2 regions of the Thioalkalivibrio sp. ALE16 genome follow, and region 1 is predicted to be linked to the other one. Evidence: predicted binding sites of a transcription regulator. Region 1 holds the regulator's gene; the other holds the start of a gene.

Region 1 (6,378 bases):
TCGGGCGAGATATCCACCTCGTGGAGCAGCACCTCGGCCGCCTTGCGCCGGCGCATGTCCGGTGCGAGCTCGCTCATGGCCAGATCACGGGTCACGAACAGCAGGTCCGGCAGCAGGTCGATCGTGTTGCGCAGCTGGTCGCGCGACTGTTCCTGGCGTTTGCCGCGGGTGGCATCGGCGACAAAGCGCGCCACCAGGCCGATCACCCCGAACAGCAGGGTGTAGACAGCGAAGAAGATGAAGTTCTGTGCCGGGGCGGCATGCCCGAAACCGAGAAAATACCCGCCCTGCATGGCCAGGAACGTGACCGGTCCCGCCGCCCACAGCAGCTGGAGGAAATTGAGCGACCAGGGGACGCGCCGCGCGGTGGCCGCCACCTCGGTGATGCGGCTGCGGCCGGCCGCCTCGATCAGGACGTTCTCCTGCGACGGCCCGACGGCCTGCGGGTCTTCCTGACCCGGTGCCTCCCTGCGTTTACGAAAGCGACCGAACACGCGCCCCTGCTCCGGAATGGATGGTCACCGCCGGCATGGCCGCAACGTCCCCATTAGTGTAGGGAAAGTACGTTCGGTTCGCGCGCTCCGGGCCCCGTTTTCGCGCCGTTCCCGGCGCATTCGGCCACCCCTCAGGCCGCGTTGCTGCGCCGTGCCTGGGCCTCGCCGGGCGGGATCGAGACCACCTCGGAGGCATCGTCGCGATAGAGGTAGTCGCGCGTCAGCGGCACCGCGTCCTGCTGCTTGGCCATCTGCACGTGGAAGACCACCTGTCCCCACCAGCGGAAGGTCCCCTCGCAACTGGCCAGATAGAACTCCCACATGCGGCAGAAGCGCTCGTCAAAGCGCGTCACGGCCTCGGCCCGGACCTTCTGGAAGCGGCGGTACCACTCAGCCAGTGTCTCGGCATAGTGCAGCCGCCAGAACTCGATGTCCGTGGTGTACAGCGGGGTGGGTTCCAGCGCACTCATCACCTCGGACAGCGCCGGGGTGTACCCGCCCGGAAAGATGTACTTGCTGAGCCACGGGTTGGAGGTGCCCGGCGGCTCCTGCCGCCCGATGGTATGCAGCACGGCGATGCCGTCGGGCGTCAGGAGGTCGTGTACCCGCTGGAAGAACGTACCGTAGTTGGGTGTGCCGACATGCTCGAACATGCCGACGCTGACAATCCGGTCGTACTGGTCCTCGTGCTCGCGGTAGTCCTGGTAGAGAAACCGCACCCGATCCTCCAGCCCGCGTCGCCCGGCCTCCTCCCGGGCCACCCGCAGCTGCTCCCGGGACAGCGTCACGCCGTCGACCTGCACGTCCGCGTGCTCGGCCAGATGGAAGGCCAGGCCGCCCCAGCCGCAACCGATATCAAGGACTCGCATGCCGGGTTCCAGGCGCAGCTTCCTGCGCAGCATCGCGCACTTGGCCTGCTGCGCTTCCTCCAGCGTCATATCGGGCCGCTCGAAGTAGGCACAACTGTAGAACATGCCCTCGTCCAGGAACTGGCGATAAAGCCACTCGTCTACATCATAATGATGGGCGATGTTCTGATAGCAGCGCGCCACCTTGTTGCCCTGCTCGATCAGCGCCCGGAGCATACGCACCGCCGGATTGACACGCTGCTGGAACATCGGCGCGAAGTTGCGCATAGCCACATCCAGGAACACCTGCAGGCCCTCGGGGCCAGGCGACCACATGCCGTTCATGTAGGTCTCGCCCAGCTGGAATCCCGGATCGCGACCGATCTTGCGCAGCGCCGCCCGGTCATGCAGCTGCATCGTGATCTCCGGCGTACCGCTACCGAAACGCTGCTCGCGGCCATCCGGGTGCCGCAGCACAAAGGTCCCGTAGCGCATGTATTGCTCGAGTAACCGCTCGATCATCTTGACTCCTGTCCTTGTCTCGGCGGCCCGTGCGCAACGCGTGGGTTCCAGGCCGTTGCCGCGCCACCCAATGTAAACTGAGTCTAAATATTGTTATCTCGCGTTGTCCATGCCTGATGCCGCGCGCGGTGAAGTGGGCGGCCGGCGCCGCTTCGAGACCCGTAATAACCCCGACCCGAATCACCTGCATTCCACAGGGACAGTAGCGCATTCCCGAGCGTGATGGCAGACCCCGAAAATCCCTTTCCCCAATTCCGAAAAAACGGCTACCCTGCACTCATGACGCTACGACCCACCCAAGCCTGTCAGCACTGCACCCTGCGCCAGCTCTGCCTGCCGGTCGGCCTGCCGCAGGACGAGCTCTGGCAGCTCGACGAGATCGTCCAGCAGCGCCGGCCGATCGCCAAGGGCGCGGCCCTGTTCACCATGGGGGCCAAGTTCGACGCGCTGTATGCGGTCCGCACGGGGGCGCTGAAGACGGTGCTGATCTCCGATGACGGCACTGAACAGATCACGGGCTTTGCCCTGGCCGGCGACCTCCTGGGACTGGACGCGATCCATTCGGGCAAGCACCCGGTGAGTGCCGTGGCCCTGGAATCCACCAGCGTCTGTGCCGTGCCCTACGGGCATGTCGACGACCTCGCCGGGCGCCTGCCCACGTTCCGCCAGCACATGATGAGCGTGATGAGCCAGGAGCTCGCGCAGGACGAAAGCCTGCATGCGCTGCTTGCCCAGCGCACGGCCGAGCAGCGCCTGGCGACATTCCTCGTGGGGCTGTCGGAACGCCAGCGCACTCGCGGCCTGTCCCCCGAGCGGTTCTACCTGCCGATGTCGCGCGCCGACATCGCCAACCACCTGGGCCTGACCCAGGAGACCATCAGCCGACTGTTCACCCAGCTGCGCAACCAGGGCGTAATCAGCCTGCACACCCGCGACCTCGAGATCCTGGAGCCCGAGAGTCTGCGGAACACCGCCGGGGTGACGTTCACCTCCTCCGCCGCGAGCAGTGCCTGAATCCGGAGGCACCCCGGAAGAGCCGTCGACGGACTTCGAGGCCTTCTGGCGCTTCGCCGGAACCCTCTGGGCCGACCCCGATGCACGCGCGCGCCTGCTGCGCTGGCAGGAGGACTTCGGGGTGGATGTGATGCTGGCGCTGTTCGCCCTGTGGTACCCCCGACCGCTGACGACCTCTCAGTGGCAACGGCTCGCGCAAACCGCCCGCCGCTGGCAGACCTCAGCCACCGGACGCATCCGCGCCCTGCGCCGCCAGTTGCACACCCCCGAGCGCGACACGCTCTACCGCGCGGTACTCGCGCTCGAACTCCAGAGCGAGCGCCTGGCGGGCCTGCAACTGCTCGCGCAGGCCCGCCAGCTCTCGACGCCGGATAGCCGGTCCCACGCCGTGAACCACCGGCGCCGACTGCACACGCTGTTCCCCGCATTGCCGGAGGCCGAGATCCGCGACGCGCCACACACTCCGGATCGGTGTTCTCAATAGCGTGTCCACGCAGGGACGTACGTAGCGGCATGCCGGCTGCATGCGCTGGCGGTTCCGGCTATCCTCCCCGGCATACAGACCCTACACGGCAGGATTCATGTCCGACGATCTGCGCACCCAGCTCCTGAAGACGGGGCTGGTGGACGAAAAACAGGTTCGCAAGGCCAAGGCGCAAAAGCATCAGGCGCAAAAGGGCAACGCGAAAAAGAAGAAGGACCGCAAGACCGGCCCCGAGCCGGGCGTGGCCGAGGCGCGCAAGGCCGAGCAGGCCGAACGCTCGCGGCAGAAGAACCGCGAACAGCAGGAGCGTGCCGAACGCCGCGCCCGCCACGCGCAGATCCGCGAGCTGGTCAGCACCCACCTGGCGCCGATCCCCACGGGCGATGCCGCGCTGGACTATCACTTTCAGCAGGGGGGGCAGATCCGTCACCTACCGGTGACAGCGGATCTGCAAAAGCGCCTGGCCGACGGGCGCGCCGCGATTGCGGGGCTGGATATCCGGCCGGAGAAGGGCTTCCGGGTCATCCCGCGGGAGACAGCGGACCGCATCCGCGAGCGCGATCCGGAATGGCCGCTGGTGATTCCGGCCGAGGACGATGCGTCGTCCGAGCCCGACCCGGACGACCCCTACAAGGATTACGTCGTTCCCGATGACCTGATGTGGTGAGGGCACGGGGCACGCATGGGCAGGCGCCCCCGCGAGTCCGTCAGTCCGTGGTGCGCTTCACGTCCGCGGCCGGCATGCCGGACTGCTGCGGACGCCGTGCCTCGTCACTGGACATGTCCTGAGGGGTCAGCCCCCCCTCCCCCAGACTCTGGGGTGCACCCGCCGACTCCTCCTCCGGCGCGCCGTTGCCACAGCCCAGTGCCAGCAGGCCGACGGCGGTCAGTCCGATCACCAGGGGGGTCGCTCGCTGAATCTCTCGCATCGCTATCGCTCTCGGGTGTTTTCAGATCAAAGCGTGCAAGCCCGCGGCCCGGCGCGCAAGCGCCGGCGTGAAGATCACGGGCTTGGGATCCGCCCTTGAGACCCGCCACGCCGCGGGTTTTCTGTCAGACGGTGCCGACCGGCAGGATGCGGGTCCCGGCCTGGCCGTCCAGGATATCAGCGGCATGCCCCAGCGCACCGATCCCGACCCGGATGCCGCCTTGCGCCGCGCGCCGCGCCGCCTCCATCTTCGGGCCCATGGAACCCGCGGGGTAGGCCGCCGGCTCCACGGCCGTGACCAGCAGGGCCTTCAAGCGCCGAGCGTCCGGCGTGCCCCAGTCCATATAGACGCCGTCGACATCGGTCAGCATCAGCAGCCAGTCGGCCTCGACATGCGCGGCCAGACGGGCGGCCGTCAGGTCCTTGTCGACCACAGCCTCGATGCCCTGCAGGCGCCCGGCCGCGTCGCGCGCGACTGGCACACCCCCGCCACCGGCGCAGATCGCGACCGCCCCGCCCTCCACGAGACTGCGCACAGCCTCCATGCCCAGCAGCCGCTGCGGCTCGGGCGAGGCTACCACGCGCCGCCAACCCTCGCCGTCGGGCGCGATATCCCAACCGCGCTCGTCGGCCAGCGCACGAGCACGGGCCTCATCCCAGGTGGGGCCGATGAATTTCTCCGGATGGCCAAAGGCCGGATCGTTGGGGTCGACCTCGGTCTGCGTCAGCAGGCTCGCCACCCGGTCATGCCCCAGTGCGTTGTGCAGCTCGCGCGCCAGGATGTAGCCGATCATGCCGTGGCTCTCGGCGCCGACAACGTCCAGCGGCCAGGCGATGCGATCGCACTCCGCCTGATTGGCCAGCAAGCCAACCTGCGGCCCGTTCCCGTGGGTGACGACCACCTCGTGCTCGCGCGCCACGGCGGCAATCGCCTCGGCGGCCTGTTGCGCGTTGCGCTGCTGGGCCTCGGCCGAGGGCGTCTCGCCGCGTTGCAACAGGGCGTTGCCGCCCAGCGCGATCACGATGCGCATGGCGGTCCTCCGGGGGATTTGGTGGGTGTCAGGTCCGCGGCAGGGTGACGCCGCGCTGCCCCTGGTACTTGCCGCCGCGATCCTTGTAGGACGTCTCGCAGACCTCGTCGGACTGCAGAAACAGCATCTGCGCCACACCCTCGTTGGCGTAGATCTTGGCCGGCAACGGCGTGGTGTTGGAGAACTCCAGCGTCACGTGGCCCTCCCACTCGGGCTCCAGCGGGGTCACGTTCACGATGATGCCGCAGCGGGCATAGGTGGACTTGCCCAGGCAGATGGTCAGCACATCGCGCGGGATACGGAAGTACTCCACCGTGTGCGCCAGGGCAAAGGAGTTGGGCGGGATGATGCAGACATCCGACTGCACATCCACGAAGCTGCCCTCGTCGAAGCCCTTGGGATCGACGATGCTGGAATTGATGTTGGTGAAGATCTTGAAATGATCCGAACAGCGCACGTCGTAGCCGTAGCTGGAGGTGCCGTAGGACACGATCCGCTCCTCGTCGCGGTAGCGGATCTGGCCGGGCTCGAAGGGCTCGATCATGCCCTGCGTCTCGGCCATCTCCCGGATCCAGCGGTCCGACTTGATGCTCATTGGCCCTGTCCCTGGTCGGCGGTTCGCCGGATCAGTTGTTCTGAATCACGATATTGGGGAACTTGCTGCTGTAGTCCTTGGACTGCTCCGCCAGCTTGGCGCCGGTGCGCCGCGCGATCTCGCGATAGATCTCGGTAATGCGCCCATCCGGGTCGGCGATCACGGTGGGCTCGCCGCCATCCGCCTGTTCGCGGATGCGGATGTCCAGCGGCAGGGCGCCCAGCATATCCACGCCGTACTCCTCGGCCATGTTCTCCGCCCCGCCCTGGCCGAAGATGTACTCTTCGTTGCCGCACTTCGAGCAGATGTGGATGCTCATATTCTCGATGATGCCCAGCACCGGCACCTCGACCTTCTCGAACATGCGCAGGCCCTTGCGGGCGTCCAGCAGCGCGATGTCCTGCGGCGTGGTCACGATCACCGCGCCGGACACCGGAATCTTCTGCGACAGCGTCAGCTGGA
Region 2 (6,378 bases), on a different contig from region 1:
GCACGTTCTGGAAGATCCGCGCGGAGGCCAGGCGAGTCGGGGTGTTCATCACCGCCAGGCACAGGGGGTCCCACAGCCGCTGGATCAGGGTTTCCGGCTGGTGGCGGCGCCGCAGCCAGTCGAGCACCGGGAGGTCGTGTCGCAGGGGACGGTGCAGCAGGGCCGCCGCGCCGAGCAGGGCGCGCAGCCGGATACCAGTGGCGTGGCCGGGGAGGGAACGATAGAGGGCCGTGGCCAGGGCCGGCAGCCGGGGCGAGCGGGGTTCGAGCGCGAAGGCCGGGGATGCTGGCCGGCGGTCGGGGTCGAACATCCGCAGCCCGAACGGGACGGCGTGAAAGGCCGAGTCGGGGTCGATACCGACCGCGCGGATCTGTTCCAGGGTCTGCTGGCAGGCCCCCACGAGGATGTGCTGGCCGTTGTCCAGTGGGGTGTGGTCCAGCTCCAGGCTGCGGGCGCGCCCGCCGGGGATCCGGCCGGCCTCGATCAGGTGTACGGGGTGTCCGGCGCGCGCCAGGGCGAGGGCTGCGGTCAGGCCGGCCCAGCCCGCGCCGACCACGGCGACAGGGTGCGCGGGAGGGCTGGAGGCCATGGCGTCAGGCCGCGCGGCGGCGATGCTCGCGCTTCAGGCGTCGGGCGGTGCGCCAGGCGATCCACAGCTTGCGGATCGGGGTCAGGCGTACGCGGTGTTCCAGAACACGGAAGCCGTCGTCCTCGATCTCGTCCAGCAGGGTGCGGTAGATCGCCGCCATGATCAGGCCCGGGCGCTGGGGATAGCGGTCGGCAGCGGGGAGGTGTTCCTCGGCACTGTCGTAGTAGCGCCGCGCCCGTTCGGCCTGTTCCGCGAACAGGGCGCGATGACGGTCATCGGTGATGTTGACTTGGAACTCCTCGGGTTTGACCTCGTGCTTGCGCAGCTCGTCGAGCGGGATATAGACGCGGCCGCGCATGGCGTCCTCGTGGACGTCGCGCAGGATGTTGGTGAGCTGCAGGGCCATGCCGAGGTCGTGGGCGTACTTCAGCGTGCGCCGGTCGCTGTAGCCGAAGATGTGGGCGGAGAGGATGCCGACCACGCTGGCGGCGCGATAGCAGTACAGCGACAGGGTGGTGAAATCCGGGTAGCTGTCGTAGTCGAGATCCATCTGCATGCCGTCGATGATCTCGTCGAAATATTCGCGGCCCAGATCGAAGGCGGCGATGTGGGGCTGCAGTGCCTGGGAGATGGGGTGACGGGGTTCGCCGGCGAATAGGCGCTCGATCTCCTGGCGCCACCAGTCCAGCTTGGTCCGGGCGACGCTCTCCTCACGGACCTCGTCGACGATGTCGTCCACTTCCCGGCAGAAGGCGTACAGCGCCGTGATGGCGCGGCGCCGGTCGGGCTCCAGAAAGCGAAAGGCGTAGTAGAAGCTGGAGCCGCTCTGTGCGGCCTTCTCCTCGCAATACTCGTCGGGGGACATGCGCTCTCGCGTGGCGGGTGTCGAACAGGGACGGGAAGGCTAGCACAGGCAGTGCGCGAGGCGGGAGATTGCCCCCGAAGGCGGATTGTTGACCTGTATCAAGCCCGCTACCGGGCCGTGGTCGTAGCCTGTGATGATCCGATGCCTAAAATGGGCGGTACACGCTCGAGGGGGACCCGATGGAGCAGCGCCTGGTATTTGATCCGGAGATCCTGCGTCGCTATGACGTGAGCGGACCTCGCTACACGTCGTATCCCACGGCACCCCAGTTCCACGAGGGTTTCAACGACCGCGCGTATGCCGAGGCGGCGCAGGCCACCAATGGGGCGGACCCGGCGCGTCCGCTGTCGCTTTACGTGCATGTCCCGTTCTGCGACACGGTCTGTTTCTATTGCGCCTGCAACAAGGTCATTACCGGCAACTACCAGCGGGCGCAGCGCTATCTCGCGTATCTGGAACGCGAGGCCGCGCTGCAGGGCGAGCTGTTTGACGCGGAGCGCACGGTGGGGCAGTTGCACTTCGGCGGGGGAACGCCGACCTATCTCGGGGACGAGGACCTGCGATCGGTGATGGCGTTGCTCGGGCGCCACTTCCGTCTCGATGCCAGTGCCGCGCGCGAATTCTCCATCGAGATCGACCCGCGCGCGGTGCGACCCGGGACGATACCGCTGCTGGGCGAACTGGGGTTCAACCGCATCAGCCTCGGGGTGCAGGACTTCGATCCGGATGTGCAGCGGGCGGTCAACCGCATCCAGCCCTTCGAGGTCACCGCGCGCGCCGTCGAGCAGGCCCGGGCCCATGGGTTCGAGTCCACCAACTTCGACCTGATCTACGGGCTTCCGCTGCAGACGGTGGAGACCTACACCCGCACCCTGGAACGTGCCCTCGAACTGCGCCCCGAACGCCTGGCGATCTACAACTACGCCCACCTGCCGCAGATGTTCAAGACGCAGCGCCAGATCCGCGAGGCGGACCTGCCTGATGCGGCCGAGAAGCTCGCGATCCTGGAGACGACCATCGAGCGGCTGACCGCGGCGGGCTACGTCTACATCGGGATGGATCACTTTGCCTTGCCGGACGACGAGCTGGCCGAGGCACAGAGAGCCGGGACGCTGCAGCGCAACTTCCAGGGCTATTCCACCCGTGCGGAGTACGACCTCGTGGCGCTGGGTCCCACGGCCATCGGGAAGGTCGGCGCGACCTACAGCCAGAACCTGCGCGAGCTGGATGCCTACTACGCCCGCATGGATGCGGGCCGCCTCCCGGTCTTTCGGGGGCTGGAGCTGAGTGCCGACGACCGCCTGCGGCGCGACGTGATCAGCGAGCTGATGTGCCACTCGCGGATCGACTTTGCCGCGATCGAGGCGCGCCACGGGATCGTGTTCGGCGAGGTCTTCGCGGATGCGCTGGGGCGCCTCGAGGGTATGCAGGACGACGGCTTGGTGCGGATCGAACAGGGCCGGCTGGATGTGCTGCCGCGCGGTCGCCTGCTCCTGCGCAATGTGGCCATGGCATTCGACGCCTATCTGGCGACCGAAGGCCAGCCGCGGTACAGCAAGGTGGTTTAGCGGGCTCGGGGGCGCCGACGCGGGCGCAGGCTGTGGCTCAGGATGATCCAGGCATCGCGGGTGCGCAGGCGCGGGCGGGCGAAGACGTCGTCCTGCTGGCGCAGGCGCCAGAGGATGCGGGCGCCGCCATTGATGATGGCGCGGATTTCCAGCCCCATGCGCCCGCGCAGCATCCCGCCCAGGGGCGCGCCGGCCCGTAGCAGGCGATCGGCGCGGGCGTACTGGAACTGCATCAAATTGCGTAGCTGGAACGTGGTCTTTTCGGCCGCGAGCATGGCCTCGGTGACGCCGTACTGGTCCATCTCCTCCTGCGGCAGGTAGATGCGGTTGTTCTCCTCCAGGTCCTGCTGCAGGTCCTGGTAGAAGTTGATCAGTTGCAGGGCCGAGCAGATGGCGTCGGAATGGCCCAGCATTTCCTCGGTCGGGTTCCCGTTCAGATGCAGCAGCAGCCGCCCGACCGGGTTGGCCGAACGCCGGCAGTAGTCCATCACCTCGCCAAAGGTCGCGTAGCGCGTCTGGTCGAGGTCCTGCAGGAAGGCATCGATCAGGTCGGAGAACGGTGCCGCCGGCAGGTGGAAACGGGCGCGGGCATCCGCCAGGGCGATCCATTCGGGATCGTGTTCCGCGGCCGGGTCCTCCAGGACCTGCACGCGTTCCTGCATGGCCAGCAGTGCCTGGCGGCGTTCTTCGACCGGGCGCGGGTCCTCGTCGGCCAGGTCGTCGGCGTCGCGGGCAAAGCAGTAGATCGCCGCCACCGGGTCGCGCAGGCGGCCGGGCAGCAACCAGGAGGCCACGGGGAAGTTCTCGTAGTGCGCCGCGGCACGCTGACGGCAGTGGCGATAGGCCTGGCGGATCCGGGGTTCCATCAACCATCAGCCCCCGCGGGGTGGCGGGCGTGATCAGCCGGCAAGGCTGCGCTCCGGGGCGGGGGCGCCGTTGTACCAGGCCCAGAAATCGTCGGGCTGTTCCAGGGCGCCGTCGGCGCCCCATTGATCCGGCTGCTGGTCCGCGTCGATGTAGCCCCAGTTGGCGATCAGGGTGGGCATGCCGGCGGCGCGTCCGGCCGCGATGTCGCGCTCGGCATCGCCCCAGTAGCAGTGGCGCTCCGGGGGCAGGCCGGTTTGCCGCGCCGCCAGCCACATGGGTTCGGGGTCAGGCTTGCGCTGGGGCAGGGTATCGCCGCTGACAACGGCCGCCATGCGTGCCCGCAGGCCAAGCGCCTCCAGCAGTGGATCGGTGAGCCAGCCCGGCTTGTTGGTGACCACGCCGACGGACCAGCCCCGGGCCTCGCAGCGGTCCAGGAGCTCGGCGAGCCCGGGGAACAGGGCGGTGGCCTGGCACACGTCGCGGGCGTAGATCTCCAGGTAGCGCTTCTTCAGATGTTCCGTGAAGTCGACATCAGCGTCGGGGAAGGCGAGCGCGACGAGGGCCTGCGAGCCGTGGGAGACATGGTTGCGCACCGCCTGGAAAGGGAGCGGCGCGCGGTCGTATTCGGCCATCAGGGTGACCAGTGCCGCGTGCATGTCCGGCGCGGTATCCAGCAGCGTCCCGTCGAGATCGAACAGGAGCGAACCCAGATGGCGCGTCATGCGGGGGTGTCGTCGCCCCGGCGGGCGGCCATGAGGTAGTTCACGTCGGTGCGCCCCACCAGGCGGTAGCGACCGCTGAGAGGCGAATAGGTCAGCCCGGTCATCGCGGTGACCTCGAACCCATGGCGGCGCAGCGCGGCGCCCAGTTCCGAGGGCCGGATGAAGCGGCCGTACTCGTGGGTGCCGGCGGGCAGCATGTTCAGCAGGTATTCGGCCCCGACGATCGCCTCGGCGAAGGCCCGCGGCGTGCGGTTGATCGTGGACAGGAACAGCCAGCCGCCGGGACGCACGAGCTTCACGAGCGCATCGATGACCGCTTCGGGGTCGGGCACGTGTTCCAGCATCTCCAGGCAGGTGACCACGTCGTAGTCGCCGGCGTGGTGTTCGGCATGGGCCTCGGCGGTGGTATGCAGGTAGTGGATCTCCAGCCCGGCCTCGTGGGCGTGCTCGCGGGCAACTTCCAGGTGTTCGGCACCGGCGTCCAGGGCGGTGACGTGCGCGCCGCGCACCGCCATCGCCTCGGACAGGATGCCGGCACCGCAGCCGACGTCCAGCACCTTCTTGCCGGTCAGGTCGGCCTGGGCGTCGATCCACTCCAGGCGCAGCGGATTGATCGCATGCAGCGTGGCGAAGGGGCCGTTGGGGTCCCACCATTCGCGGGCCCGGTGCGTGAACTTGTGGATCTCGGCGCTATCGACGTTGGCGTGCGTCTGCGAACGGGATTGAGTCTGCGGGCTCATGGGATCGGTTTCCCCTCAGGCAATGGGCTGCTGGGTTTCCAGCACCCGGATGCGCCAGTCATCGGCTTCGGCGCGGAGGTCCTGCACGTTCAGCGTAAGCAGTTCCCGGTCGCGCAGCAACGGGCGTCCGGCCACGTAGACGTCGCGTACGGCATCCCGCGTGGCGGCATACACGATTTGCGCGCTGGGGTCGTGCGCCGGCTGCAGCTCCAGGGCCTGCAGGTCCACCGCGACCACGTCCGCCTCCTTGCCGGGCTCCAGCGAACCGATGCGGTCGTCCAGCCCCAGGGCGCGGGCGCTGCCGAGAGTGGCCATCTCCAGGGCCGAGGCGGCGGGCAGCGCCGCGGCGTCGCCGCTGACGGCCTTGGCCAGCAGGGCGGCGGTGCGCATCTCGCCGATCATGTCCAGATCGTTGTTGGAGGCGGTGCCATCGGTGCCCAGGCCGACCGTGATCCCGGCTTCCTGCAGACGCGCGACGGGGCAGAACCCGGACGCCAGCTTCAGGTTGGATTCCGGGCAGTGGGCGACGGACACCGGCCGGTCGCGCAGCTGGTCGAGGTCGGATTCGTCCACCTGGGTCATGTGCACGGCGATGAAGGGCTGGTCCAGCATGCCGAGTCGGGCGAGGCGCGCCAAGGGCCGTTCGCCGTGGTCACGGACGGCGTCGGCGACCTCGCTGGCCGTCTCGTGGACATGCATGTGAATCGGGGCGTCGAGTTCGCGCGCGCGATCGGCCACGCGCTCCAGGCTCGCATCGCCAACGGTGTAGGGCGCGTGCGGGGCCACATTGAAGGCGATCCGTTCGTGTCGGCCCCAGGCGGTCACCACGTCGGCGCCGCGCTGGAAGTACTCGTCGGCCGTGCTCGCCCAGGGGGTGGGGAAATCGAACACGGTCAGGCCCAGGGAAGCGCGGATACCGGTCTCGTCGACCACTCGTGCCGCGTCCTCCACGAATAGGTACATGTCGCTGAAACAGGTGGTGCCGCCACGCAGCATCTCCGCGACCGAGAGGCGGGTGCCGGCGCGC

What was found. The regulator FNR, encoded in region 1, switches genes on or off when oxygen is low (the NO sensors DNR and NnrR bind a similar motif). The targets are predictions, from matches to a motif close to TTGATNTANATCAA.
Region 2: the regulator FNR is predicted to act here: its motif matches at 1,543-1,556, upstream of hemN (oxygen-independent coproporphyrinogen III oxidase).

The regions. Positions count from the first base shown of each region.
Region 1 covers NZ_KB906357.1:37,504-43,881, reverse strand. The annotation lists gene F627_RS0104710 (hypothetical protein) at 1-494, opposite strand, end outside; gene F627_RS0104705 (cyclopropane-fatty-acyl-phospholipid synthase family protein) at 626-1,864, opposite strand; gene fnr (fumarate/nitrate reduction transcriptional regulator Fnr) at 2,144-2,878, shown strand; gene F627_RS0104695 (DUF2390 domain-containing protein) at 2,871-3,362, shown strand; gene F627_RS0104690 (DUF2058 domain-containing protein) at 3,460-4,029, shown strand; gene F627_RS0104685 (hypothetical protein) at 4,070-4,291, opposite strand; gene F627_RS0104680 (carbamate kinase) at 4,416-5,321, opposite strand; gene dcd (dCTP deaminase) at 5,350-5,916, opposite strand; gene apbC (iron-sulfur cluster carrier protein ApbC) at 5,948-6,378, opposite strand, start outside.
Region 2 covers NZ_KB906362.1:71,188-77,565, forward strand. The annotation lists gene hpnE (hydroxysqualene dehydroxylase HpnE) at 1-589, opposite strand, end outside; gene hpnD (presqualene diphosphate synthase HpnD) at 594-1,454, opposite strand; gene hemN (oxygen-independent coproporphyrinogen III oxidase) at 1,634-3,022, shown strand; gene hpnC (squalene synthase HpnC) at 3,019-3,888, opposite strand; gene gph (phosphoglycolate phosphatase) at 3,922-4,611, opposite strand; gene ubiG (bifunctional 2-polyprenyl-6-hydroxyphenol methylase/3-demethylubiquinol 3-O-methyltransferase UbiG) at 4,608-5,351, opposite strand; gene F627_RS0109045 (TRZ/ATZ family hydrolase) at 5,367-6,378, opposite strand, start outside.